One region of the Microbacterium sp. NPDC055683 genome, then DNA from elsewhere that is predicted to be linked to it. Evidence: predicted binding sites of a transcription regulator. Region 1 holds the regulator's gene; each other region holds the start of a gene.
What was found. The regulator LexA, encoded in region 1, represses DNA repair genes until DNA is damaged. The targets are predictions, from matches to a motif close to TCGAACANNTGTTCGA.
Positions count from the first base shown of each region.

Region 2: uvrA (excinuclease ABC subunit UvrA) is a predicted target of LexA. The motif match lies at 6,397-6,412, and genes of this name have one in related genera.
Region 3: ACWGPF_RS11815 (DUF222 domain-containing protein) is a predicted target of LexA. The motif match lies at 6,167-6,182, and genes of this name have one in related genera.

Region 1 is NZ_JBSHGQ010000034.1:11,635-21,182, forward strand. It holds gene hisH (imidazole glycerol phosphate synthase subunit HisH) at 1-504, opposite strand, end outside; gene hisB (imidazoleglycerol-phosphate dehydratase HisB) at 501-1,100, opposite strand; gene ACWGPF_RS12885 (histidinol-phosphate transaminase) at 1,141-2,220, opposite strand; gene ACWGPF_RS12890 (LysM peptidoglycan-binding domain-containing protein) at 2,251-2,604, opposite strand; gene lexA (transcriptional repressor LexA) at 2,856-3,539, shown strand; gene ACWGPF_RS12900 (alpha/beta hydrolase family protein) at 3,599-5,563, shown strand; gene ACWGPF_RS12905 (hypothetical protein) at 5,568-6,320, shown strand; gene hflX (GTPase HflX) at 6,325-7,842, opposite strand; gene ACWGPF_RS12915 (class I SAM-dependent methyltransferase) at 7,984-8,622, shown strand; gene ACWGPF_RS12920 (LysR family transcriptional regulator ArgP) at 8,528-9,511, opposite strand.
Region 2 is NZ_JBSHGQ010000025.1:1,232-10,779, forward strand. It holds gene whiA (DNA-binding protein WhiA) at 1-527, opposite strand, end outside; gene rapZ (RNase adapter RapZ) at 648-1,517, opposite strand; gene uvrC (excinuclease ABC subunit UvrC) at 1,528-3,477, opposite strand; gene uvrA (excinuclease ABC subunit UvrA) at 3,479-6,367, opposite strand; gene uvrB (excinuclease ABC subunit UvrB) at 6,493-8,571, opposite strand; gene ACWGPF_RS10815 (hypothetical protein) at 8,582-8,851, opposite strand; gene ACWGPF_RS10820 (histidine-type phosphatase) at 8,894-9,548, opposite strand, start outside.
Region 3 is NZ_JBSHGQ010000029.1:13,771-23,318, reverse strand. It holds gene ACWGPF_RS11835 (phytoene desaturase family protein) at 1-1,284, shown strand, start outside; gene ACWGPF_RS11830 (SLC13 family permease) at 1,362-2,837, shown strand; gene ACWGPF_RS11825 (glycerate kinase family protein) at 2,878-4,065, shown strand; gene bcp (thioredoxin-dependent thiol peroxidase) at 4,115-4,585, shown strand; gene ACWGPF_RS11815 (DUF222 domain-containing protein) at 4,693-6,123, opposite strand; gene ACWGPF_RS11810 (response regulator) at 6,266-6,907, opposite strand; gene ACWGPF_RS11805 (ATP-binding protein) at 6,904-8,517, opposite strand; gene ACWGPF_RS11800 (CitMHS family transporter) at 8,693-9,548, shown strand, end outside.

The sequences.
Region 1 (9,548 bases):
CAGGACGGGCTGCGGGAACGGCGCCTGGACGTCGAGCTCCCACTGCTGAGCCGCATAGGAGTGCACGAAGTAGAAGCGCTCGCCCTCGAGCCCGCGGAAGAGCCGCGACCCCTCGCCCGCGTCCACCGTGTTCCAGCCCATGTGGGGCACGACGGGCGCGTCGAGCTGCGCGACGGTCCCCGGCCACTCGCCGAGGCCCTCGGTCTCGACGCCGCGCTCGATGCCGCGCGCGAAGAGCACCTGCATGCCGACGCAGATCCCCAGAACGGGCCGCCCTCCGGCGAGGCGCCGTTCGATGAGCTCTCCTCCGCGGATGGCGTCGAGCTGCTCCATGACGGCCTGGAAGGCGCCCACTCCGGGCACGAGGAGGCCGTCGGCATCGAGCACCGTGGAGCGGTCGCGGGTCAGCGCCACGTCGGCGCCCGCGGCCTCGAGGGCCTTCACGGCCGAGTGGACGTTGCCCGAGCCGTAGTCGAGGACGGCGACCTGCGGACGCGCCGTCACAGCGCGCCCTTCGTCGAGGGGATGCCGTCCACGAGCGGATCGAGCGCCTTGGCCTGCCGGAACGCGCGCGCGAACGCCTTGTACTCGGCCTCGGCGATGTGGTGGGGGTCACGGCCCCCGAGGACGCGCACGTGCACGGTGAGGCCCGCGTTGAACGCGATCGCCTCGAACGTGTGGCGAACGAGCGAGCCCGTGAAGTGGCCGCCGATGAGGTGCTGCTCGAACCCGGCCGGCTCCCCCGTGTGCACGAGGTACGGGCGGCCCGAGATGTCGACGACGGCCTGAGCGAGCGCCTCGTCGAGCGGGACCAGGGCGTCGCCGTATCTCGAGATGCCCGCCTTGTCGCCGAGCGCCTCGCGGATCGCCTGTCCGAGCACGATCGCGGTGTCCTCGACGGTGTGGTGCGCGTCGATGTGGGTGTCGCCCGTCGCCCTGACGGAGAGGTCCGTGAGGGAGTGCTTCGCGAACGCCGTGAGCATGTGGTCGAAGAAGGGCACGCTCGTCTCGATGGTGCTCTTCCCCGTGCCGTCGAGGTCGAGCTCGAGCTCGATGGTCGACTCGCTCGTGGAACGGGTGCGGCGCGCGATTCGGGTCATGCACCGATTCTATCGGCGCGCCTGCGGGCGCTCCCCGCCGTCAGCGGCCGATCTCGGCGAGCGCGTCGAGGAACGCGCTCGTCTCCTCCTCCGTGCCCGCCGTCACCCGGAGGTGACCGGGGATGCCGATGTCGCGGATGAGGACCCCGCGGTCGTAGAGCGCCTGCCACGTGCCGCGGACGTCGTCGACCCCGCCGAACAGGACGAAGTTCGACCAGGTCGGGTAGACCGTGTAGCCGAGCGCCTCGAGCGTGGCGGAGATCCGATCGCGCTGGACGACGATGTCGTCGACCATCGACAGCATGGTGTCGGAGTGGCGGAGCGCAGCCGAGGCCGCGGCCTGCGTGAGCGCGCTCAGGTGGTAGGGCAGCCGGACGAGGCGGAGGGCGTCGACGAGAGCGGGATCGGCGGCGAGGTACCCCACTCGCGCGCCCGCGAACGCGAACGCCTTGCTCATCGTGCGCGAGACGACGAGACGTTCGCGGCCGGGGAGCAGCTGCAGAGCCGACGGCACGTCGCGCGGGGCGAACTCGCGGTACGCCTCGTCGACGATGACGATCCCGCGCGCGGCCTCGTAGACGGCCTCGACGACGTCGTTCTCGAGCGGCGTCCCCGTGGGGTTGTTCGGCGCGCACAGGAAGACGACGTCGGGCCGCGCGTCGGCGACCTGCTCGGCGGCGCTCTCCGGAGTGAGGGTGAAGCCGGCGCCACGCTCGCCCGCCACGAACGTCGAGCCCACGCCGCGTGTCAGCAGCGAGTACATCGAGTAGGTGGGGGCGAAGCCGAACGCCGTGCGACCCGGTCCTCCGAACGCCTGCAGGATGTGCTGGAGCACCTCGTTCGAGCCGTTCGCCGCCCAGATCTGCGCGGGCTCGATCCCGTGGCCGAGGTAGTCCGCGAAGCCCTCGCGGAGCGTCGTGAACTCGCGGTCGGGGTACCGGTTGACATCGCGGAGCGCGAGAGCCACCGAATCGGCGATGTCGTCGGCGACGTCGTCGGGGATCGGGTGCGTGTTCTCGTTGACGTTGAGGGCGACGGGCAACGGCGCCTGGGGAGCGCCGTACGGCTGCTGTCCGCGGAGGTCGTCGCGCAAGGGGAGGTCGTCGAGGGTGGCGGTCACCCCATCCATGCTAGGGCGTGAGCGCCTGGCTCAGTCCGCCGACGCGTAGGCCGCGGGGATGGCGATCTCCGCGCCGGCGTCGACCCCGCCGCCGTCGAGGCGGTTGAGGCGGACGATCGCGTCGACCACGTCGCGCGGGTCGGCGTCGGGGGCGATCTCCTCCGCGATCCCCCACAGCGTGTCGCCCGCGAGCACCGTCACGGTCTCGAACCCGCCCGCAGGCACGCCCGCCTCGCTGGATCCCAGCGCGCCGCCGCCGTTGAGCACGCCGAGACCGATCGCCGTCACCACGGGGGCCGCCGCGAGGGCGGCGACGACGCGCCGACCGCGCGCGGTGAGGCGCAGCCGCGTTCGACGGGCGGGGGCTGTGCGGATGGTGCTCATGTCGGTTCCTTCCTCGGGGCCGCTTCGAACCTGCATCTCGGCCGGGAGACGCAGGCCCGAAGCGATGTTCCGAATGTATCTTCGAGGTGCCGGGCGTGTCAAGAGTTGTCTTCGAAGCGGCCTACGGTCCCGCATGCGACACGCTCGAACAAATCTCCTCGGATCCGTGTCGCATCCGATACCGTCTTCTCAACGGGATCACCACATCACGCACCACCGACATCCGCTCGGGGCAGCGAAGGAGCACGGACATGACGGATGCCCAGACCCGCGGCGAGAAGCCGCGGACGCGCAGGCGCAAGAACCTCAGCGAGAAGCAGCTCGCCATCCTCGAGGTCATCCAGCGGTCCATCCAGGTGAACGGATACCCGCCGAGCATGCGGGAGATCGGGGACGCCGTCGGCCTGAAGTCGCTCTCGAGCGTGACGCACCAGCTCGGGCAGCTGGAGCTGAGCGGCTACCTGCGACGCGACCCGGGCAAGACCCGGGCGATGGAGGTGCTCATCGACCTTCCCGGCTCCGCCGTGGAGAACCCGGCCGACGCCGCCCCCTCCGTCGGCGACGCCGCGCTCGTGCCGCTCGTCGGCCGCATCGCCGCCGGCGTGCCGATCACGGCCGAGCAGCACGTGGAGGAGATCTTCCCGCTCCCCCGCCAGCTCGTCGGCAAGGGCGATCTGTTCATGCTCAAGGTCACGGGCGAGTCGATGATCGACGCGGCCATCTGCGACGGCGACTGGGTCGTCGTGCGCTCGCAGGGGACGGCCGACAACGGCGACATCGTCGCGGCCATGGTGGACGGCGAGGCGACGGTGAAGACCTTCCGCCAGCGCGACGGGCACACCTGGCTGCTGCCGCGCAACTCGGCGTTCGAGCCCATCCTCGGCGACGAGGCCGTCGTGCTCGGCAAGGTCGTCGCCATCCTGCGCGCCGTCTGATCCCGCGGTGCCGCATCGCGCCTGCCCGGCGTCCGGCGGCGCCGGATAGCGTGGACGGCATGACGCAGACGCTCCCCTACGGCTCCTGGCCCTCGCCCCTCGCCGCCGCCGACATCGCGGTGTCGGCGCCCCGCCTGTCGGGCGCGCGCTTCGCGGACGACGACGTCTGGTGGGCCGAGGGAGTGCCCTCCGAGCGCGGACGCACCGCCGTGCGCCGCGCATCGGACGGCGGGATCGTGCTCCCCTCCCCGTGGAGCGCACGGTCGCGCGTGCACGAGTACGGCGGCGGCGCGTGGATCCCCGGTCCGGACGGGACGCTCCTGTTCGTCGAGCAGTCGGATCAGCGCGTGTACGCCCTCGCAGCCGGCGGCGTGCCCGTCGCGCTCACCCCCGCGGACGAGCACGCCGCGTACGGCGACCTCGTGCTCGCCGAGGGGCGGCTGTGGGCCGTCCGCGAGCGCCAGGACGGGCGGCGGGTGACGCGCGACATCGTGACGGTGCCGCTCGACGGCTCCGCGGCGGGGCGGCCCGACCGGATCGTCAGCGTCGTCGCCGGGAGCGACTTCCTCGCCTTCCCCTCCCCGCGCGCCGGCCGCCTCGCCTGGATCGCCTGGGACCATCCCGACATGCCGTGGGACGCCGCGGAGCTGCGCATCGGCGACCTCGGCGCCGACGGCCGGATCGCGCAGTGGCGAACGCTCGCGGGAGGGCGCGTCGATGGCGCGGAGATCTCCGCGCTCCAGCCGGAGTGGGTCTCCGACGACACGCTGCTGTTCTCCGCCGACCCGCCGATCCGCGCCGGCGGCCCCGCCCGCTGGAACCTGCACCGCGCCCGTCTGGATGCGCGGGGCGACGAGGTGGTCGTCGTCCGCTCCGTCGACGCCGACACCGGCGGACCGCTCTGGAACCTCGGCACGCGCTGGTACTCCCCGCTGGCCGACGGACGCATCCTCGCCGTCGAGACGAACGGGCGCGACCGTCTCGTCCTCATCGACGGCGGCACGGTGACCGACCTGGACACCGTGCTGGGAGAGATGCACGTCGAGGACGTCCGCGGTGCCCGCGCCCTGCTGACGGGCGCGGGTCCGCGCACGCCCGGGGGGATCTGGCTGCTCGATCTCGCTCTCGGGACCCTGACCGCTGTGCGGGGCGGGGTGTCCTCCCTCGACCCGGAGTGGTTGCCTGAGGCCAGGGCGGTCGCCTTCGACGGACCGTCCGGCGAGGTGCACGCCTTCCACTATCCGCCCACGAGCCCCGTCGCCGAGGGCCGGGACGACGAGCTGCCGCCCTGCCTCGTGCTCGTCCACGGCGGGCCGACCGCCCATGTGGCCGGATCGCTCTCCCTGGCGATCACGTACTTCACGAGCCGCGGCATCGCGGTGCTCGACGTGAACTACGGCGGCTCGACGGGCTACGGGCGCGCCTACCGCGAGCGGCTCCGCGGCGAATGGGGCGTCGTCGACGTCGACGACGTCGCCGCCGCCGCGCGCGGGCTCGCGGCAGAGGGGCTCGCTGACCCCGCACGGCTCGCCGTCCGCGGCGGGTCGGCGGGGGGATGGACCGTCCTGTGCGCCCTCGCCGGCACCGACGTGTTCGCGGCCGGCATCAGCCGCTACGGCGTCGCCGACCTGCGCCTGCTCGTGGCGGAGACGCACGATTTCGAGGCCAGGTACATCGACGGCCTCGTCGGCCCGCTGCCGGGCGCCGAGCAGCTCTACATCGACCGGTCGCCGCTGTCGCACGCCGAACGGCTGCGCACGCCGCTGCTCATCCTCCAGGGCGCCGACGACCCCGTGGTCCCGCCGTCGCAGTCGGAGGCGCTCCGCGACGCGCTCGCCGAGGGCGGGGTGCCGCACGCCTACCTGCTCTTCCCCGGCGAGTCCCACGGGTTCCGCGGCGCCGACGCGATCGTGCGCGCGTTCGAGGCGGAGGCGGCCTTCCTCGGCGCCGTGCTGGGATTCGACACGCCGGGGGTGCCTCCGCTCCCCCTCTCCGGGATGTCGGAGCCTCCGGCTATCGTCTGACCCGATGGAACTGACCGGCCTCGTCCTCGCCGCCGTCGGCGCCTCCGATCTGGGGCGCCGACTCGTCGCACCGCGCGCGGCGCGCGCCGTGTCCGTGGCCGTCGTCCTCCTCCTCTGCGCGCTCGCCGGCGCGGCGCTCGGCACGGATCCGGCGTCATCCGCGGTGCTGGCGCTCGTCCCCGCCGCGTGCGCCATCGGATGGCTCGCCACCGTGCGCGCCGACCGCGCGCTGCTCGGCTTCGCGCCCGTCGTGGTGCTCGCCGCCGTCGCGGGTGCCGGCCTCGTCTTCCCTCCTGGCACCGTGGCCGCCTCCGTCGGGTCGGCGGGCACGCCCGTCGGGCTCATCGTCCTCGTCGCGGGCGGGGCGCTCTTCCTCCTCGAGTCGGCCAATCTCGTCGTGCGCGCCGCGCTCCGCAGCGAGGACGTCCCCGCCGATGACGAGCCTTCCCCGCCGAGGCGCCTGTTCGCGCGTTCCGACCGCGCGTCCGTCGACGCGCCCGACCCTCGCACGACGCACACGCTGCGCGGCGGACGCATCATCGGGCCGCTCGAGCGCATCGTGCTGGCGGGGCTCGTCCTCGCGCAGGCCTACCCCGTCGTGGCGGCCCTCATCGCCGCCAAGGGGATCGTCCGCTTCCCGGAGATCTCCCGTGACCGGGATCGGGGCACGCAGGCGGAGTACTTCCTCGTCGGCAGCATGGTCAGCTGGGTGCAGGCCCTCGCCGTCGCCGGGCTGATATGGCTCGGCACGCGCTGACGGGTCAGACCGCGTAGGGCGCGAGGTCGGCGGCGAGCCGCGGCGACACCCGCACGTGCACGCGCGTGCCGCCCTCCTCGTGATCCTGGGAGAGGAAGATCCCCGTCTCATGGATGGCCGACAGCAGATCACCGCGTCCGTAGGGAACGAGGGCGCGCACCTCGACGGCGGGAAGAGGCAGCGCCTCCTCCACGACGGCGCGGAGCTCGGCGATCCCCTCCCCCGTGCGGGAGGAGACGAACACCGCGTCCGGCTCGAGACCGCGCAGCACGAGGCGCGCGTCGTCGTCGATGAGATCGGCCTTGTTGAAGACCACGATCTCCCGGATGTCGCGGGCCCCGACATCCGCCATGACGTCGCGGACGGTCGCCAGCTGCCCGGCGGGATCGGGATGGTGGCCGTCGACGACGTGCACGATGACGTCGGCGTCGGCGACCTCCTCGAGCGTCGATCGGAACGCCTCGACGAGCTGATGCGGGAGGTTGCGGACGAAGCCGACGGTGTCGGCGAGCGTGAAGACGCGGCCGTCGGCGGTCTCGGTGCGGCGCACGGTCGCATCGAGCGTCGCGAACAGCGCGTTCTCGACGAGCACGCCCGCGCTCGTCAGCCGGTTGAGCAGCGACGATTTGCCGGCGTTGGTGTAGCCGGCGATGGCGACCGACGGCACCGTGTTTCGCTTGCGCTCGGAGCGCTTGGCGTCGCGCGCGGGGGCGAACTCCCGGATCTGCTTGCGCAGCTGCGCCATCCGCGTGCGGATGCGACGGCGGTCGAGCTCGATCTTCGTCTCTCCGGGGCCGCGCGAGCCCATGCCCGCGCCTCCCGCGCCGACCTGGCCGCCCGCCTGGCGGCTCATCGACTCGCCCCATCCGCGCAGGCGCGGCAGCAGGTACTCGAGCTGCGCGAGCTCGACCTGCGCCTTGCCCTCGCGCGTCTTGGCATGCTGGGCGAAGATGTCGAGGATCACGGCCGTGCGGTCGATGACCTTGACCTTGATGACGTCCTCCAGCGCGCGGCGCTGGCTGGGGGCGAGCTCGGTGTCGGCGATGACGGTGTCGGCGCCGACGGCCGCGACGATGTCCTTGAGTTCGTCGGCCTTGCCGCGCCCGATGTACGTCGCGGGGTCGGGGTGCGGCCTGCGCTGCAGCACGCCGTCGAGGACCGTCGACCCCGCCGTCTCCGCCAGCGCCGACAGCTCGCGGAGCGAGTTCTCGGCATCGGCGAGCGACCCCTGCGCGTAGACGCCCACGAGCACGACGTTCTCGAGGCGCAGCTGGCGGTACTCGACCTCCGTGACGTCCTCGAGCTCCGTCGAGAGCCCCGCGACGCGGCGCAGCGCGTGCCGGGCCTCGAGATCCCACTGCTCGCCGTCGGTCGTCGATCCGTCGGCCGTCGACTCCGCCTGGAGCGCCTGCGCGGCTCCGAAGATGCGGACGCCCGAGCGCGACTCCGCGCGGGAGAGCACGCGATCGACCGGGTCCGTCTGCGGATCGGCCTGCACGTCGGACGGGGTCGTGTCGGTCAAAGGGTGCCTCTCGTCGGGTGCGCCAGCGGTGCGCGGGCGTCGAGCCCTCCAGGATACCCGGTCGGGCGTGTCGCGGGGGCGGCGCCTGCCCCGCCGTCGGGGCTTCGCCTCGAGTCCGCTCCTCGGGTAATCTCGTTCCCCATGGGGGATCACTACTTCAGTGCGAATCCCTCCGCTCCCGAGCAGCTCCGTCGCATCCGCGTGTCCCTGGCGGATCGCGACGTCGAGGTCACCACGGCGGGCGGGGTGTTCAGCCCGGGTCATGTCGACGCGGGCACCGCGGTGCTGCTCGCACACGCCCCGGCTCCCCCGCCGGGAGGGGACTTCCTCGACCTCGGATGCGGCTGGGGGCCGCTCTCCCTCGCGCTCGCGATGCAGTCTCCTCGTGCACGCGTCTGGGCCGTCGACGTCAACGAGCGCGCGCTCGACCTCGTCCGGCGCAACGCCGAGGAGCTCGGGCTGGACAACGTCGTCGCGGCACGGCCGCACGAGGTGCCCGACGACGTCGCCTTCCGGACGCTCTGGTCGAACCCGCCCATCCGCGTCGGGAAGGCCGTGCTCCACGAGCTCATGGAGACGTGGCTCCCCCGCCTCGCCCCCCGCAGCGACGCCTACCTCGTGGTGCAGCGCAACCTCGGGTCGGACTCGCTGCACCGGTGGCTCGAGAGCACCCTGGAACCGGACTTCAGCGTGCACCGCCACGCGACGTCGAAGGGCTTCCGCCTCCTGAAGGTGCGACGGCACGGATCGCCTCCGACGGGGCCCGTCCCGACCGCCTAGGACGTTCGGGCGGCAGGGCGGCGCGCGCCGCGGCGACGACGGCTTCGCGGATGGCGATGAGCGCCGGCGAGCGCAGGTTCCACTGCTGCCAGTGGAGCGGTACGCGGAGTCGGGGCTCCCCGAGCAGCACCAGCAGGCCTGCGTCGAGAGCGGGCTTCGCCTGCAGCGGAGGCAGCATCCCCCATCCGAGCCCGAGGCGGACGGCCGCCGCATAGTCCTCCGACGCCGGCACGTAGTGCCTCGGCGGGAGGGCGGGATCGGCTCCCTGCTCACGCAGCCACGCGGACTGGATGTCGTCCGCCCGGTCGAAGTCGATCGCGGGCGCCTGCTCGAGGGAGCGCGCGGTGACGCCGTCCGGCATCCACCGCGCGACGAAGGCGGGCGTCGCCACGGCGTCGTAGAAGGTGTCTCCGAGCGGCGTCACCGTGCAACCCGCGATCGGCTCGCTCTGCGACGTCACGGCGGCCATGACCGTCCCCGCTTCGAGAAGCGCCGCCGTGCGGTCCTCGTCCTCGCGGTGCAGCTCGAAGGTCACGTCGTGCGTGCGGCTGACGGGCTCGAGCGCCGGCAGCAGCCACGTCGCGAGCGAGTCGGCGTTCACCGCGATGGGAACGCTGAGCCGACCCGGGCCGTCGAGTCCCAGGGCGATCGCCGCGTCGTGCGCGAGCAGCCCGTACTGCCGGGCCATCCGGACGACCACGGCGCCCGACTCCGTCGCGCGCGCGGGCTTCGAGCGGACGATGAGCACGCGCCCGAGCTGGCCCTCGAGCGTGCGGAGGCGCTGACTCACCGCCGACGGCGTGATGCGCAGCGTCCGCGCGGCGCCGTCGAGGCTGCCGGCGTCGACGATGGCGGCGACGGTCTCCGCGAGTTCGGGGGCGATCTTCATTAGCTCAGCTTACGCAGGGTGAGAATCAGAAGATCTG
Region 2 (9,548 bases), on a different contig from region 1:
CGCGACTTCGCCGAGATGCCGATGCGCCCCGCCGCGCCGACGATGGCCATCCCCGCCTCGCCCGTGGGGCAGGCGATCTCGAGCGACGCGGACCGGCCCGGCTCCGACAGGCTCCCCGCGCCGAGGAACGCGCCGCGCCAGATGGCGGCGAGGTCGTCGCGCGTGCCGGTCGTGAGCCGGTTGGGGAGGCCGCGCACCGGCCGACGGCGCTGGTCGAGGAGACCTGTCTGCCGGGCGAGCGTCTCGCCGCCGTCGACGACGCGCACGGCGAAGTGGTCGCCGCCCTGGGAGCCGGAGCCCTGCACGTGGGCGATCTCGGGCCGCACGCCGTAGATCTCGGCGATATCGCGCGCGACGCGACGAGCGAGATGCGGCGAGTCGACCTCGGCCTCGACGGCGACGCGCCCGGCGATCGAGTGCAGACCGCCCGAGAACCGCAGCAGGGCCGTCGTCTCAGCGATCCGAACCGAGGGACGCGGGTCCCGGACGGTGATCAGCTCTGCCTTGACATCGGCGGTCAGTGACACGGATTTCCCCACTCTCGAAGACGGTGATTCGCCTATTTTGGCGCAAGGATCGATCTTACCGACCGAGGTCTGCGGACGACCGGGTGCGAACTCCCAGCCGACGACGTTATGAGGGGATCGTCACTCGCGACCGAGGTCGCGATGCCGCACCCGGACGGCGACGCCGGGGAGGTCGGCGAGGCGCTCCGCGAGGGCTTGCGCCATGGCCACCGACCGGTGCTTCCCGCCCGTGCAGCCGACCGCCACCGTCGAGTGGCTCTTGTTCTCGCGCTGGTAGCCCGCGAGCACGGGAGCGAGCGCGGACGCATAGCCGTCCAGGAACTCCTCCGCACCCTCCTGGCCGCGCACGTACGCGGCGACGGCGGCGTCCTGCCCCGTGAGGTCGCGCAGCTCGTCGACCCAGAACGGGTTCGGCAGGAACCGCATGTCGGCCACGAGGTCGGCGTCGGGAGGAAGACCGTACTTGAAGCCGAAGCTCAGGACCGTGACGCGGTGCCGCGGCGCGCCGTCGTCCTGGAGCAGGTCGGTGACGTGGTTCGCGAGCTGGTGGATGTTGTAGCGCGACGTGTCGATGATCACGTCGGCGTTCTCGCGCACGGCCGCGAGCACCTCCCGCTCGCGTCGGATGCCGTCGAGCAGCGTACCGTCGCCCTGCAGGGGGTGAGGGCGCCGGACCGCCTCGAACCGGCGCACGAGAACCTCGTCGGAGGCGTCGAGGAAGATGACCCGGAGATCGCTGCGCTCGCGAACGGCCTGCGCCGCCGCGGGGAGCTCCGCGAAGAGGTCGCGTCCGCGCACGTCGACCACGGCCGCGACGCGCGGCAGCTGCTCCCCGAGGCGCCCGGACAGGTCCAGGAGAGGACGCAGCATCTGCGGCGGGAGGTTGTCGACGACGTACCAGTCGAGGTCCTCGAGGGCGTTGGCGACCGTCGAGCGGCCGGCGCCGCTCATACCCGTGACGATGAGGAACTCGCCCGCCGTGTCAGCCATCGCGGTCAGCCTACCGATCTTCCGCCTGCGCGGCGGCGCCGTCCTCCGCCCCGTCGTCGCGATGCAGGTGATCGAAGACCGTCGCCGCGAGCTTGGGGCCGATCCCCGGCAGTTCCTCGATCTGCGCGATCGTCCCCTCCCGCAGGGCGGCGACCGACCCGAAATGACGCAGGAGGGCGCGGATGCGAGCGTCGCCGAGGCCCGGCACCTCGCTCAGCACCGTGCGGATGTCGCGCTTGCGGCGCTTGCGCTGGTGGGTGATCGCGAACCGGTGCGCCTCGTCGCGCAGGCGCTGCACGAGATACAGCGCCTCCGACGTCCGCGGGAGGATGACGGGGTAGTCCTCCCCCGGCAGCCACAGCTCCTCGAGGCGCTTGGCGATCCCGCACAGCGCGATCTCGGTGTGCCCGCTCTCCTCGAGCGCCCGCGCGGCGGCGGCCACCTGCGGCTGGCCGCCGTCGACGATGAGGAGCTGCGGCGGGTAGGCGAAGCGCCGTCGCCGTGCAGGACCCGTGACGATCTCGCCCTCGTCGCTCGTGGCGAGCTCCGCGGCGTCGGGCTCCGCGTCCTCCGGGCGGTCGAGGTGGGCGAGCCGACGCGTGAGGACCTGGTGCATCGAGTCGGTGTCGTCGGTCGTCTCCGCGATGGAGAAGGAGCGGTACTGATCCTTGCGCGGCAGGCCGTCCTCGAAGACGACCATCGACGCCACGACGTTCGTGCCCTGGAGGTGCGAGATGTCGAAGCACTCGATCCGCAGCGGAGCCTCGGCCATCCCGAGCGCCTCCTGCAGGTCGGCGAGCGCTTCGGTCCGGGAGGCGTAGTCGCTCGTGCGGCGCGTCTTGTGACGCAGCAGCGCCTGCTGGGCGTTGAGCGTGGCGTTGCGCAGCAGCTCGGCGCGCTGCCCGCGCTGTGCGACGGCGATCTCCACCCGCCGGCCGCGCTTGGCCGCCAGCCACTCCTCGAGCTCCGCGACGTCGGGCGGGAGGACGGGGACGAGCACACGGCGGGGCACGTCGGCGGGCTCCGCATCGCCGTAGACGCGCTGGAGGATCTGGTCGACGAGCTCGGGGCCCGAGATGTCGAGCTCCTTGTCGATCGTCGTGGAGTGCACGCCGCGCACGCGTCCACCGCGGATCACGAAGTGGTGGACGGCGGCGGAGAGCTCGTCCTCGGCGATGCCGAACAGGTCGGCCTCCGCGTCATCCGGGAGGACGAGCGCGCTCTTGTTCAGGACCGCGTCGATCGACGCCAGCTTGTCGCGGTAGACCGCGGCCTGCTCGTAGTCCATCGCCGCCGCCGCCTCCTTCATGCGCGCGGTGAGCTCGCGCGTGAAGCGCTCGTCCCCGCCGTTCATGAAGGCGATGAAGTCGTCGACCACCGCGCGATGCTCCGCGATCGTCACCCTGTGGGAGCAGGGCCCCCCGCACTTGCCGATCTGGCCCGGGAAGCAGGGCCGGCCGGTCTGCATCGCACGCTTGTACGACGCGTCGCTGCAGGTTCGGATGGGGAACACCTTGATCATGAGGTCGATCGTGTCGCGCACGGCCCAGATCTTGGGGTAGGGCCCGAAGTACTTCGCTCCCGCGATGCGCCGGTTGCGCGTCACCATGACCCGCGGCGCCTCGTCGCCGAGCGTGACGGCGAGGAACGGATAGGACTTGTCGTCCTTGTACCGGACGTTGAACGGCGGGTCGAACTCCTTGATCCACTGGTACTCGAGCTGGAGCGAGTCGACGTCGGTGGGCACGACCGTCCACTCCACGGAGGAGGCGGTCGTGACCATCCGACGGGTGCGCTCGTGCAGCGTGTGGAGCGGCGCGAAGTAGTTCGACAGCCGCTGGCGCAGGTTCTTCGCCTTTCCGACGTAGAGGACGCGCCCGCCCGCATCCCGGAACCGGTACACCCCCGGATTCGTCGGGATCTCGCCGGCGCGCGGCTTGTAGGGCAGCTGGTCGGCCACGTCAGCCGGCCTTGCGCTGCCGTTCGGCCATCCCGAGAGCCTCCGCGAGGAACGCGCCGGTGTGGCTGCCGTCCGTCCGCGCCACCTGCTCCGGGGTCCCCGTGGCCACGATCGTGCCCCCGCCGGAGCCGCCCTCGGGTCCGAGGTCGACGATCCAGTCCGCCGACTTCACGACGTCGAGGTTGTGCTCGATGACGATGACGCTGTTGCCCTTGTCGACGAGGCCGTTGAGCACCTCGAGGAGCTTGCGCACGTCCTCGAAGTGGAGGCCGGTGGTCGGCTCGTCGAGCACGTAGATCGATCGGCCGTTGCTGCGCTTCTGCAGCTCGGTCGCGAGCTTGACGCGCTGCGCCTCGCCGCCGGACAGCGTCGTGGCCGCCTGGCCCAGGCGGACGTAGCCGAGGCCGACGTCGACGAGCGTCTTCATGTAGCGGTGGATGGCCTGGATCGGCTCGAAGAAGCGCTCCGCCTCCGCGATCGACATCTCGAGCACCTCGGCGATGTTCTTGCCCTTGTAGTGCACCTGCAGGGTATCGCGGTTGTACCGCTTGCCGTGGCAGACCTCGCAGTCGACGTACACGTCGGGGAGGAAGTTCATCTCGATCTTCAGCGTGCCGTCGCCCGAGCACGCCTCGCAGCGACCGCCCTTGACGTTGAAGCTGAAGCGCCCCGCCTTGTAGCCGCGGACCTTCGCCTCCGGCGTCTCCGCGAACAGGTTGCGGATGCGGTCGAACACGCCCGTGTAGGTGGCGGGGTTCGATCGCGGCGTCCGGCCGATCGGGGCCTGGTCGACGTGCACGACCTTGTCGAGGTGCTCGAGCCCCGTGACGCGGGTGTGCTTGCCCGGAACGGTGCGCGCTCCGTTGAGGCGCTGCGCGAGCACCTCGTACAGGATGTCGTTCACGAGCGTCGACTTGCCCGAGCCGCTCACGCCCGTCACGGCCGTGAGCACGCCGAGCGGGAACTCCGCGGTGACGTTCTTCAGGTTGTTCGCGCGGGCGCCGACGACGCCGAGCGTGCGCTTGCGGTCGATCTTCCTCCGCTTCTTCGGCACGGCGATCTCGCGACGGCCCGAGAGGTAGTCGCCCGTGAGCGAGCGCTCGTCGCCGACGAGCGCCTCGAACGGCCCGGAGTGGATGACCTCCCCGCCCTCGACGCCCGCGCGCGGCCCGATGTCGACGACCCAGTCGGAGGCCTCGATGGTCTCCTCGTCGTGCTCGACGACGACGAGCGTGTTGCCGAGGTCGCGGAGCGTCACGAGGGTCTCGATCAGCCGGCGGTTGTCGCGCTGGTGCAGGCCGATCGACGGCTCGTCGAGCACGTAGAGCACGCCCGTCAGACCCGTTCCGATCTGCGTGGCGAGGCGGATGCGCTGCGCCTCGCCGCCCGAGAGCGAGCCGGCGGCGCGACTGAGCGTGAGGTAGTTGAGCCCGACCTGGATGAGGAACTCGAGCCGTACGCGGATCTCGCGCAGGATCTGCGCCGCGATCTGCTTCTCGCGGTCGGTGAGCACGACGCCGTCCATCATGGCGAGGGCGTCCTCGAGGCTGAGGTCCGCCGTCTCGGCGATCGAGCGGCCGTCGACCTTCACCGCGAGCACCTCGGGCTTGAGGCGCGCGCCGTCGCACACGGGGCACGGCACCTCGCGGAGATACTCCGCCCAGCGGGCGCGCGTCGTGTCGGTCTCGGCCTGCGCGTACTGGCGCTCGATGTACGGCACGACGCCCTCGAACCCGCTCGCATAGCGCACCTCGCGCCCCCAGCGATTCTTGAAGCGCACGTTGACCTTGTAGTCCTGACCGTGCAGCACGGAATCGCGCACGATCTGCGGCAGCGCGCGCCAGGGGGTGTCGAGCGAGAACGCGAGCTCGTCGGAGAGCCCCTCGAGGAGGCGCTCGTAGTACTGGAAAAGCCCCTTGCCCTGGGTCGTCCACGGGACGATCACGCCCTCGCGGATGGAGAGCTCCTCGTCGCCCAGCATCAGCTCGACGTCGACCGACATGCGCGTGCCGAGCCCCGAGCAGGCGGGGCAGGCGCCGAACGGCGCGTTGAACGAGAACGTGCGCGGCTCGATCTCGGTGAGCTGAAGCGGGTGCCCGTTCGGGCAGGCGAGCTTCTCCGAGAACGACTGCCAGGCGTCGTCGCCCTCCTCGTCCACGAAGTTGACCTGCAGCACGCCGCCGGCAAGCCCGAGCGCGGTCTCGACGGAGTCGGTGACACGGCCGAGGATGTCGTCGCGCGCGACGAGACGGTCGACCACCACCGCGATGTCGTGCTTGTAGGACTTCTTGAGCACGGGCGGCTCGGCGAGCTGGACGAGGTCGCCGTCGACGACGGCGCGTGCGTACCCCTTCGCCGCGAGCTCCTTGAAGAGGTCGACGAACTCCCCCTTCTTCTGCGTCACGACGGGGGCGACGACCTGGTACCGCGTGCCCTCCGGCAGCGTCATCAGCTGGTCGGCGATCTGCTGCACCGTCTGCCGCTGGATGCGCTCCCCGCACTGCGGGCAGTGCGGCACGCCGATGCGCGCCCACAGCAGGCGGAGGTAGTCGTAGATCTCGGTGATGGTGCCGACCGTCGAGCGCGGGTTGCGGTTCGTCGACTTCTGGTCGATCGAGACCGCGGGGCTGAGTCCCTCGATGAGATCGACGTCCGGCCGGTCGACCTGTCCCAGGAACTGGCGCGCGTACGCGCTCAGCGATTCGACGTACCGGCGCTGCCCCTCCGCGAAGATCGTGTCGAACGCCAGGCTCGACTTGCCAGAGCCGGACAGCCCCGTGAACACGACGAGGGCGTCGCGCGGGATGTCGAGGTCGACGTTCTTGAGGTTGTGGACGCGGGCGCCGCGGACGCTGATCTTTCCGGACGAGGCGACAGGGGTGATGGGCACCCGACAATCCTACGGAGTCCCACCGACATCTGGACGTTTGTTCGACGTGTCCACTCAGGGGATTCGAAGATCCGCGCACCCCTCGATGCACGCGCGGATCGCACGCATCGACCTCGCGTGCGGTCTCACGCGTGTCCGGCCTTCTCCATCTGCCGCAGCTCCCGCTTCAGGTCCTGCACCTCGTCGCGCAGGCGCGCGGCGAGCTCGAACTTCAGTTCCTCCGCGGCCGTGAGCATCTGCCCCGTGAGGTCGGCGATCGTCTCCTCGAGCTGGTTCGCCCCTTCGGCCGCGATGCCCTCTCGCAGGCGCGGGGTGGGGCTCTTGCCCCTGCCCGACTTCGTCCGCGCGGAGTCGCGCTTCGAGAGCAGGTCGGCCGTGTCGGCCTCCTCGCGCGCGAGCGAGTCGGTGATGTCGGCGATGCGCTTGCGGAGCGGCTGCGGGTCGATACCGTGCTCGCGGTTGTACGCCGTCTGGATCTCGCGGCGCCGCTCGGTCTCCTCGATGGCCTTCCGCATGGAGTCGGTCATGTTGTCGGCGTACATGTGCACCTGGCCCGACACGTTGCGGGCGGCTCGGCCGATCGTCTGGATGAGCGACGTCCCGGAGCGCAGGAACCCCTCCTTGTCGGCGTCGAGGATGGACACGAGCGACACCTCGGGGAGGTCGAGTCCCTCGCGCAGGAGGTTGATGCCGACGAGCACGTCGTAGACGCCCTGTCGCAGCTCGGTGAGCAGCTCGACGCGGCGCAGCGTGTCGACGTCGGAGTGCAGGTAGCGCACGCGCACGCCGTGCTCGCCGAGGAAGTCGGTGAGCTCCTCCGCCATCTTCTTCGTGAGCGTCGTGACGAGCACGCGCTCGTCCTTCTCCACGCGCACGCGGATCTCCTCGAGCAGGTCGTCGATCTGCCCCTTCGAGGGCTTGACGACGATCTCGGGGTCGACCAGCCCCGTCGGTCGGATGATCTGCTCCACGACGCCGTCGGCGATGCCCATCTCGTAGCGCCCCGGCGTCGCGGAGAGGTACACCGTCTGGCCGATGCGGTTCTTGAACTCGTCCCACCGCAGGGGCCTGTTGTCCATGGCGCTGGGGAGCCGGAAGCCGTGCTCGACGAGCGTGCGCTTGCGCGAGGCGTCGCCCTCGTACATCGCGCCGATCTGCGGCACGGTGACGTGGGACTCGTCGATGACGAGGAGGAAGTCGTCGGGGAAGAAGTCGAGCAGAGTGTGAGGGGGCTCGCCCGCCTCCCTGCCGTCGAGATGGCGCGAGTAGTTCTCGATGCCCGAGCAGAAGCCGAGCTGCTGCAGCATCTCGAGGTCGAAGGTCGTGCGCATCCGCAGCCGCTGCGCCTCGAGGAGCTTGCCCTGCCGTTCGAGCTCCTGCAGCCGCTCGGCGAGCTCCTCCTCGATCGTCTTGATGGCGCGCTGAACCGTGTCGGTGCCCGCGGCGTAGTGCGTGGCGGGGAAGATCGCGACGGCGTCCAGCCTCTCCAGCACATCGCCCGTGAGCGGATGGAGCCGGTAGAGCCCCTCGATCTCGTCGCCGAAGAGCTCGATCCGGATGGCGTACTCCTCGTACACGGGGATGATCTCGATCGTGTCGCCGCGCACCCGGAAGTTGCCGCGCGAGAAGTCGACGTCGTTGCGGTTGTACTGCATCGCGACGAACTGGCGGATGATGGCGTCGCGGTCGTACCGTTCGCCCACCTGCAGCGCCACGAGCGCACGCAGGTACTCCTCGGGCGACCCGAGACCGTAGATGCACGACACCGTGCTCACCACGACCACGTCGCGTCGGCTGAGGAGGGCGTTCGTCGTGGAGTGGCGCAGCCGCTCCACCTCGGCGTTGATCGACGAGTCCTTCTCGATGAAGGTGTCGGTCTGCGGGACGTACGCCTCCGGCTGGTAGTAGTCGTAGTACGACACGAAGTACTCGACGGCGTTGTTCGGCAGCAGGTCGCGGAACTCGTTGGCGAGCTGTGCCGCGAGCGTCTTGTTGTGGGCGAGCACGAGGGTCGGCCGCTGCACCTGCTCGACGAGCCACGCGGTCGTGGCCGACTTGCCCGTCCCCGTGGCGCCGAGGAGGACGACGTCGGTCTCGCCCGCGTTGATGCGCGCCGCGAGCTCGGCGATGGCCTTCGGCTGGTCGCCGCTCGGCTCGTACTCGCTGATGACCTCGAACGGCCGCACGCTCCGTGTCGTCTGCATGCCCTCCAGCCTAGGAGGGCGCGCCGACATCGGGCCCGGCCGGATCGCCATCCGGCCCCGGTGCGCCGGCGGCGACGTCCGCTGCCGCGGGAGGCGGCGGCGTCACGGGGAAGACGATCGAGTACGACGCCGTGCCGGACCCGGCGGCGTCCACCGCCGCCGGGTCGGGCGACGGCAGAGCGTCGAGTCGTCGCGAAGGAGGCTCCGGCTCGACCGGCTCGGACGGCAGTGCCGCCCACGCGTGCTGCTCCTCGTCATCGCGCTCCGCGAACACTCCCATGACGACATCATCCCCCTCCGCGCACGGCGGAGGAGGCCCGCGTCACGGACGCGGCGATCGCACGCGCGCGGCGCGACGGCGGATGAGAGCGGGCACGAGCAGCGCGCCGCCCAGCGCCGCGCCGCCCAGCGCTGCCGTCGCACCTGCCCCTCCCCACGAGTCGACGGCCGCGCCGGTCGCGGCGAGCGGCGCACCGGCAGCGGGCGTCGCCGTCGGCGGGGTCGTCGCCGTCGCCGTCGGCTCGGCCGTCGGCTCCGGCTCGGGCGCTGCGACCGCGATGAGCGGGCTCTCCGCCGTCTCGACCCCCGTCAGACAGCGTTTCACCTCGGTCGTCTTGTACCAGTGCGATCCCTCGGCGACGGGGGTGCAGCCGTCCGCGAACGGGATCTCCCGCTCGTTGGAGAGCATGCGGACGAGCGGCGTGTAGGCGGCTCCGGTCGCGGGATCGACGCCGTCGCGCGCGACGACGTCCCACTGCACGTTCGCGGCCATGGGGGTCACCTCTGCGCCGCGCCACGGGTTGTCCGCGACGTTGTACACGTCGGCGATCGACTCGGGCGTGGCATCGTCCGGCGCCGCGACCGCGGAGCCGGGGAGCTTCAGCAGCGCCGCGAACGGGACGATCGTCTCGGCGTGCGCGAAGCGGAACGTCGCCGCGACGTCGCCGCCCGCCGCTCGGGCGTCGATGGTCGCGAAG
Region 3 (9,548 bases), on a different contig from region 1:
GCCGTGCATCCCGCCGCGTTCACGTCGCCGTTCTTCGCGGCGTTCGGCATGCGCGAGAAGGTCGGCTGGATCGTGCCGGACGCGTCGTACGCGCAGCCGCTCGACGGGGACCGCGCGGCTGTCGCGTGGCGCGACATCCGGCGGACCGCCGACGCCCTCGGGCCCGATGCGCGCGCGTGGAAGGCCGTGCTGCGCCCACTCGCACGGCGGATCGCGGGGGTGTCCGACTTCACGGGCAACCAGATGCTGAGGATCCCGAGGGATCCCATCGTCGCCGCGCGGTTCGGGCTGCGCGCGCTCGAGCTCGGCACGGCGCTCGGGCGCCGGACGTTCCGCACCGAGGAGGCGCAGGCGCTCCTCACGGGCGTCATGGCTCACCTCACCACGGTCATCCCCTCGGTCGGGGCCGCGGCGGGCGGTCTGCTGCTGGCGGCGCAGGCGCACGCCGACGGATGGGGGTTCCCCGTGGGAGGGGCGCAGGCCGTGCCCGACGCGCTCGCGGACGACCTGCGGGCGCACGGCGGCGTCATCGAGACGGGGCGGCGCATCGACGACCTCCGCGATCTCGACTGGGGCGATCCGGCGCGCGGCGACGTGCTCGTGCTCGCCACGGCGCCGCGCCTCGCGCTCACGCTGCCGGGCGTTCCCGAGCGCTGGGCACGCGCCATCCGGTCGTTCCGATACGGTCCGGGCGCCGCGAAGGTCGACTTCGCCCTCGACGGCCCCGTCCCGTGGGCGAACGAGGATGTGCGGCTGACGCCGACCGTGCATGTCGGCGGCACGCGCCCCGAGATGGAGGCGAGCGAGCGCGCGGTCGCGGAGGGCCGCATCTCGGAGCGCCCGTACGTGCTCACGGTGCAGCCGAGCGTGCTCGACCCGACCCGCGCACCGAAGGGCAAGCACGTGCTGTGGAGCTACATCCACGTGCCGAACGGCTCGACGTTCGACGCGACGGAGACGATCACACGCCAGATCGAGCGGTTCGCGCCCGGCTTCCGCGACCGGGTCCTCGCGTCGCATTCGGCGACGGCGACGGACCTCGAGGCGTACAACCCGTCCGCCGTGGGGGGCGACTTCGCGGGCGGGTCCGTCGCCGTCGACCAGCTGCTCGCGCGCCCCGTGCTGAGCCCCGCACCCTGGCGCACGCCGGTGCGCGGCGTGTACCTCGCCTCGCAGTCGACGCCTCCCGGCCCGGGGGTGCACGGGATGGCCGGATGGTTCGCCGCGCGCCTCGCGATCGCGGACGCGACGGGCGAGCGAGCCGAGCTCGAGGACCTGTTCTAAGAGCATCCCGCGCTCCGTAAGAGCGCGCTCACGCGGGCCTGGAGGGCGCCTTAGCGCGCGTCGGCAGGGTGGTCTCCATGTCCGCCGCAGCCCTCGCCGCCCCCGCCGGCACCGCCCCCTCCCGCCGGGACGCCCGCTCCCGCCGGATCGCCGCTCCCGCGCTCCGTGCCGCCGGTGTCGTCGCCGCGGCGATCGCCGCCTGGCTGGCGACGGACGGGTGGGACCACGACGGCCGCGCCGTCGCGGCGGTGTTCGGCGCTGCGACGGCGGGATGGCTGCTCACGCGGGTCGACGACACGGTCATCGCGATCGGCGCCGGTCTCGCCCTCGTGCTCGCGGGGGCGCTCCCCGCCGACGGGTTCCTCGCCGCTCTCGGAGACGACACCGTCTGGCTGCTCATCGGCTCGTGCGTGCTCGCGGCGGGCCTCACGTCGTCGGGTGTCGTGGAGCGCGCTGCCGCCGCTCTCATCGGCCGCGCACGATCCGTGCGCGCGCTGGCCCATCTGACGACGGCGGCGCTCGTGCTCACGGCCTTCGCCGTGCCGTCGACGAGCGGCCGCGCGGCGCTGGCCGTCCCCGTCTTCCGCGGGCTCGCCCAGCCCCTCGCGAGCAGGCGGCTGCAGGTCGGATTCTCGCTCCTCTTCCCCGCCGTCATCCTCCTCTCCGCCATGGCGTCGCTGCTCGGCGCCGGCGCGCACCTCATCGCGGCCGAGCTCATCCGCCTCACGACGGGCGACCGCGTCGACTTCCTGCTGTGGGCGGCGCTCGGCCTGCCCGTGGCTCTCGTGTCCTGCGCCGTCGCGACCGAGGTGATGCTCTTCGGCTTCCTCGAGCGCCGGGATCGCCGTGTCGACGTCACCGAGATCGCCCGTGCCCTCCGCGCGCGCCACCGGTCGTTGCACGGTGTGCGCCCCTCCGCCGCCGAGTGGCGCGCGCTCGCCGTGCTCGTCATCGTCATCGTGCTGTGGGCGACCGAGCCGCTGCACGGGCTGCCCGCGGCGATCGTGGCGATGGCGGGAGCCATTGCCGTGCTGCTGCCGGCTGTCGGCGTCGTCGCCCCCAAGCCCGCGTTCGCCGCCGTGCCCTGGTCGCTCCTGCTGTTCCTCGCCGCGACGCTCGCGCTCGGCTCCGCCCTCGTCTCGACCGGCGCGGCCGATCGCCTCGCCGACGCCGCGCTGGGGGCGCTGGGAGGCGGCACCCCGTTCGCCGCCCTCTTCGCGATCGTGCTCGTCTCGGCGGGAGCGCATCTCGTCGTGCCGTCGCGGTCGGCGCGCGCCACGGTGCTCCTGCCCGTCGTGCTCCCGCTCGCGGCGGCCGCCGGGCTGAACCCGACGTCGGCCGCTCTCGCCTCGACGGCGGCCGCCGGATTCTGCCTCACGCTGACGTCGTCGGCGAAGCCGGTCGCCCTGTTCTCCGACGTCGAGGGCGTCGCGTGCTTCGACCGTCGCGAACTGCTGGCCTTCGCACTCCTCGTGGCCCCGTTCGCCATCGCGACCGTGCTCGTCGCCGCGGTGTTCCTCTGGCCCCTGCTGGGCGTGCCCGCCGTCATCTGACCTCTCTCCCCCTCCCATCCGTTCCGAAGAAGGAGCCGTCATGTCCGCACCCCTCACCGTCCTCATCGCGCCCAGCGGCTTCAAGGAGTCACTCGGCTCCGACGAGGTCGCCGATGCCATCGCCGTCGGCGTCCGGCGCGTCGTCCCCGATGCCCGCATCCGCTGCCTCCCGCTCGTCGACGGCGGGGAGGGCACCGCGGCCGCGCTTGTCGCGGCGCTCGGCGGCGAGCTCGTCGAGCGCGAGGTCACCGGGCCCGTCGGCGCTCCCGTCGCCAGCCGCTTCGGCATCGTCGACGGCGGGGCGACGGCGGTCGTCGAGATGGCGGCGGCCGCGGGGCTGAGCCTCGTCCCGCGCGACCACCGCGATCCGACGCGCACGACGACGCGCGGCGTCGGCGAGCTCATCCGTGCCGCCCTCGACCGCGGATGCCGCCGCATCCTCGTCGGGTGCGGCGATTCCGGCACCTCCGACGGCGGAGCCGGGGCCCTCTCCGCTCTCGGCGCCCGTCTGCTGGATGCCGAGGGGCGCGACATCCCCGACGGCGCGCGAGGCCTCTCCCGGCTCGCCCGCATCGACACGGCGCAGCTCGATCCGCGACTCGCCGAGACCGAGATCGTCGTGGCGTGCAATCCGACGAACGTCCTGACGGGGCCGGCGGGGGTGGCGCGGGTGTTCGGGCCGCAGAAGGGTGCGAGCCCGCGCCAGGTCGAGCGGATGGCGAAGTGGCTGAAGCGCTGGGCGCGCACCCTCGAACGCGATGTCGCGGGAGGATCAGTCGATCTGCGACGGGCGCCGGGCACGGGGGCGTCGGGCGGCCTCGGCGCCGGGCTGGCCGCGATCGGCGCGACGCTCGTTCCGCGATTCGAGGTGATGCTCGAGTCGGTCGACCTCGATGGCGAGATCGCCGGGGCCGACCTCGTCATCACGGCGGAGGGGTCGATCGACGTGCAGACGCCCCACGGCAAGATCCCCGCCGAGGTCGCCGTGCGCGCGAAGCGGCACGGCAAGCCCGTGCTCGCGCTCGCCGGCACGATCGGCGTGCACGCCGAAGCGGTGTACGGGGCGGGGATCGACGCCATCCAGTGCGTGCTGCCATCGCCCGTCGCCCTTCCGGAGGCGTTCGCGCGGGGCGCCGAGTTCGTGACGGACGGCGCCGAGCGCGCGATGCGCACGGTGCTGCTCGGGGCCGCGCTCGGGCGGCGGGCGCCGTTGGCCGTCGCCGCATGAGGCCCGCCGGCGGCCGTCTCCCGACGGCCGCCGGTAGGGTGGATGGCCTATGACGACGCGCCTCGAACCCGGTACCGCAGCCCCCGACTTCACCCTCGCCGATCAGGATGGCGAGCGCGTTTCGCTCGCCGACCTGCGCGGGCGTCGGGTCGTGGTCTACTTCTATCCCGAGGCGCTCACCGTCGGCTGCGCGAAGCAGGCGTGCGACTTCCGCGACAGCCTGGGTTCGCTCGAGGGCGCCGGCTACACCGTGATCGGCATCTCGCGCGACGAGCCGGAGAAGCTGCGCCGGTTCCGTGAGCGCGACGGTCTGACGTTCACGCTGCTGAGCGACCCCGACCACGCCGTGCACGAGGCGTACGGCACGTGGGGTGAGAAGAACAGCTACGGACGCATCGTCGAGGGCGTCATCCGGTCGACGTTCGTGCTCGACGAGGACGGCGTCGTCGAGAAGGCGCTGTACAACGTCAAGGCGACGGGCCACGTCGCACGCCTGCGCCGCGAGCTCGGCATCGACTGACGCGGGCGGCGGGAGACCGGCACAGCGGCACCGTCGGGGATCGCCACCGCCTGGAACCGTCGGAGATCGCCACCGCCTGAGACCGGGACCCGCGCCCGCGCCCACGCTCAGGCGGCGAGGTGGTAGCGGGTGGGTCCGCCGCGGCGGGGTGTTCTGGTGTGGTCGAGCCAGGCTGGTGGGGTGAACCAGGGGATGGCGTCACGGCCGGTGCCTTCGAGGTGGATGTCCCATCCGTCGCCGTGGACCCGGTGGTGGCAGGCAGTGCAGAGCAGGATCGCGTTGTCGAGATCGGTGCCGCCACCTCTCGACCACCATCGGATGTGGTGCACGACAGTGTGGGAGGGTGGGGCGCCGCAGAACGCGCACCCCTGATCACGTTCGGCGATGGCGAGTTTCTGCGCGGGCGTGAACAGGCGCCTCGCGCGTCCGAGGTCGAGGATCTCGCTATTCCCTCCGAGGACGACCGGGATGATCTCCGCATCCGCGGCCATCCGCCGGATCGCTCCTGCGGTGAGGGGCTGCTCGATCCCATCGACCCGGACCACGGCGCCCGCCCCGCCGTCGCTCCTCGCGCCTGCTCCGCCTCTCGGCGTGCGGAACGCGACACCCGCCTGCCCTGCCCTGTCCGTCGTGCTGTCGTGGGTGTCGAGCGCGGCGGTGAGGTCGTCCAGGCCCATCCTCACGACCATCGTCGCGATCGGACGCGTCGGGACCCGGTCACAGCCGAGGGTGTGACGGGCCAGGTCGGCGAGGATATCCGCCCGCATCTGCCCCGGTGTGCGCCGGTCACGCATCGCCTCATCGGGCTCGTGCTCGTTGCGGCGCATGTTCCGTGTGACGATCCGGTCGATCGCCGCCACGACCGGCGCCGCCGTCTCGGGGTCGAGGCGGCCCGTGACCGTCACCATCCCGTCGCGTCCGGTCCGGAACGACAGCATCCGCGCATCCCGACGCCCCTCCTCCCGCGGCTCCGCCCCATCCGGATCGAGATGCTCCTCGACATCCAGAAGAAGCCGGCGCACCTCGTCGCCGGTGAGACCCGGGATCCGGGCGACGAGGATCTCCTCCATCGACAGACACGCCGCATCCCCCGCCCGCACGGCCACACGGTCCAGCATCGCGACGACGAGGCCGGCAGAGGCGGCACTCAACCGGCCATCCCGGACAGCGTCCGCCACATGCGGATGCGTCGACGGCAGCGTCTCCCCGATCAGGTTCGCACGAGGCGCGGTCGCCTCACCGACCCGGATCAGCCGCGACGCCTCCGCCGAGGCCATCCCGGTGACCGCGCTCAGCAACGCCACCGCGCCCGTGAACCCCTGCTTCCGCGCGAAGGAGTCCTTCCCGAGCTCACGACGCGACTGCCGGGAGATCTCCGCCGCCACCGGCACCAGCGCCGCATCCGCCAGACGCCGCACCTCCCCCAGCGTCTCGGCCAGCCGCGCAAGCTCCCCCGCGGCGGCACCCGCCACGTCCAGCCCCGCGACCGCGACACGCAGCCCGTCAGCGAGAGAGGTGAACGAGGGAGACGGCTCCATAGAACAAAATTACCGTGGAGGCATCCCGCTGTCAACACATTTATCGAAGATTCTTTCGATAAATGCTCGGTGTCCTCGGCGCCTGAGAACCGCGCCGGAGCGCGAAGGGCCCGCACCACGGCCCGGAGGAGACCGCGCCCCGTCACACCACCCGGTAGCGGTGCTCGGGGCGCCCTGCCGTGCCGTACTGAAGCGAGACCTCGACCGCGCCGCGGGCGGCGAGCTCGGCGAGATGGCGCTGCGCCGTCGCCCGCGAGACCCCCGTCCGCGCCGCGAGCTCGACGCTGGAGGCCTCCCCCTCCGCGAGCGCATCGAGGAGGAGCTGCTGCGTTCCCGCCCGAGCGGGCGCGGGCGCGGCGCCGCCATGGAGGACGCCGACCGCCCGGTCGATCGTCTCCTGCGTGACGCTCCCCGACGCGAGCAGATTGCGGTAGCGCAGATATCGGTCGAGTCGATCCTGCAGTGCCCGCGGATCGAACGGCTTGACGAGGTAGTGCAGCGCCCCGGACGCGAGCGCACGCCGCACGGTCGGCACGTCGTCGGCCGCGCTCAGCACGAAGCGGTCGATGCCCGCCTCGCGGCCGATCTCGATGCCGTCGCCGTCGGGGAGATACACGTCGAGGAGCAGCAGGTCGGGCCCGAGATCGCGGATGGCGATGCGCGCGGACGCCGCATCGCGCACGGGCGGCAGCGCCGTGAAGCCCGGGCGGGCGTCGACGAGGTCGCGGTGGATGCCGCTCACGCGGAAATCGTCGTCGACGATGAGCACCCGGATGCCGGTCATGTCTCCCTCTCCCTCATGACGCCGGGAAGCCGCGCCGCGAACACCGCGCCGTGCCCCTCCCCGCGCGGCTCCGCCAGCCAGAGCTCGCCGCCGCGTCGGCGCGTGAAGCGCCGCGCGAGCGGCAGACCGATCCCGCGTCCGTGCACGCGCTCGGTCGCATCATCCTCCGCCTGACGCGCTTTCTCGAACACCGACTCCGGCTCGTCGACCCCGGGCCCCGAGTCGGTCACGGTGAGCGCGAGCTCGTCTCCCGCATCCAGGAGCGACACCTCGACCCACCGCGGCTCCTCTCCCGCGGACGCCGCCGTGACGGCGTTGTCCACGAGGTTGCCGAGCACGGCGGCGACATCCTCGGCCTCGGCCACGATCCCCACGACGAAGGTGTCCTCCCCGATCCGCAGGTCGACGCCCCGCTCGCGCGCCTCGATGCGCTTCGCTGCGAGGAACGAGCGCAGGAACGGCTCGTCGACCTCGATGCCCGCCTCCTCGGGGATGGCTCCGCGTTCGGAGAACTCCGCGAGCAGATCCTGGGCCTCGTCGACCCTGCCCGCCGCGATCATGCCGCGCACGGCATGCATGCGGTTGGCGAACTCGTGCCGCTGCGCGCGGAGCGCGTTGGTCGCCGCCCGCACGGCGTCGAGCCGCTCCGCGAGGGCGACGACGTCGGTGCGGTCGCGGAGGACGGCGACGACGCCGAGCGATCGCGGGCCGTGGTGCACCCGACGCACCTCCACGTAGACGACGCGGTCGGCGAGCACGAGCTCGGCGTGCACGAGCGGCTCCCCTCCGAGCGCCTGGTCGAGAGCCGCGCGGAGCCGTGGCGGCAGCTCGAGCTCGTCGAGCCGGCGGCCGACGACCTCCGGCAGGCCCGCGGCGTCGTTCACGGCGCGCACGAGGCCGTCGTCCGAGACGGCCAGCACGCCGTCGTGCACGCCCTCGAGGATGGCCGCCCTGCTCTGCAGCAGTCCGCCCAGCTCCTCCGGCTGGACCCCGCGCGTGAGCCGCTCGAGACGACGGCGGATGAGGAAGGACACGAGCGCGGCGATGCCGAGCGCGACGAGCGCGATGACGACGAAGACGCCGACGAGCAGCGGCGCGTCGGCGAAGACGCGCGACGGCGCGATCCCGACGCTCACCTCGCCGACGACGGCATCGCCATCCGGTGAGAGCACGGGCACCTTGGCGCGGACCGACTCGCCGAGCGTCCCCCGCTCCCAGGCGATGACCTCCTCCCCCGCGATGACGCGGGCGAAGTCGGTGCTCACGCGCTCGCCGAGGAGCGCGGGGTCGGGATGGGCGAGACGCAGGCCCAGGTCGTTCGCGATGACGACGAACAGCGTGTCCGTGCGCGCGACGATCCCCGCCGCATACGCCTGCAGCGGGCCATCCGCCAGGGCATCGGCGTCGAGCGCCTCCTCGCCCGCGGAGGCGGCGACATCCGCCCGCACCTGCGGGTCGCTCGCGACGGTGCGCGCCACGGCGAGCGCCGTCGACTCCGCCTCGTCGCGCAGCTGCCCGATGCCGAGCACGGCGAACGCCGAGATGCACACGGCGATCACGACCGCGGCCGCCGCGACCTGCATCGCGAACACCCTCGTCGTGAACCGCATACGTCGAGTATCCCCGCCGTCGGGGTCGAGCAGAATGCGCACAACCCGCTCAACGCGCAGATGCCCGCACAATGCGCGCATCGTCCGCGGGAGCGGCGTCGCACCGTAGCGTCACCCGGGTACGCTCTCCCGCCGATCGCGACGACGCGGACCGGCTCGACGACAAGGACGTCACATGCTCGTGATCCTCGGATTCACCATGATCCTCGCGTTCATGGTGCTCATCATGACCAAGCGCCTCACGCCCATGGTGGCGCTCATCCTCGTGCCGACGATCTTCGGGCTGTTCGCGGGTGCGGGCCTCGGCATCGGCGACATGGTCATCTCGGCCATCGGCGACATGGCCCCGACCGCCGCGCTGCTCATGTTCGCGATCATGTACTTCGGCATCATGATCGACGTCGGCCTGTTCGACCCGCTCATCCGATTCATCACGCGCGCGCTCGGCGACGATCCCGCCAAGGTCGTGCTCGGCACCGCGCTGCTCGCGGGTGCCGTGTCCCTCGACGGCGACGGCTCCACGACGTTCATCATCACGACGTCGGCCATGCTCCCGCTCTACCTGCGCCTCGGGATGAGCCCCGTCGTCCTCACGTGCGTCGCGGGTCTCATGAACGGCACGCTGAACATCGTGCCGTGGGGAGGACCGACCGTGCGCGCGGCGACCGCGCTGGGTCTGCAGCCGACCGACGTGTTCGTCCCGATGATCCCCTCGCTCGCCGTCGGCCTCGTCGTCGCGCTGGGGCTGTCGTGGATGCTCGGCCTGTCGGAGCGGAAGCGCCTGGGCCGACTGAGCCTGACAGGCGCCGACGAGCTGTGGGAGCAGGACGGCACGACGCGCCCCGGCCGCTTCGGGATGCGCGTCCCGAAGCTCCGCTCGGGTGTCGGCAACCCCGGCGCGCGCGCCACGCTCGGCACGACGAACGTCCTCACGGTGAAGGGCTCGGGACTGCGCGCTCCGGCGCTCCTCGGCGAGGACGAGCGCGACACCGCCATGGCCGACACGATGCTGAGCCCCGACCGCGCCACGC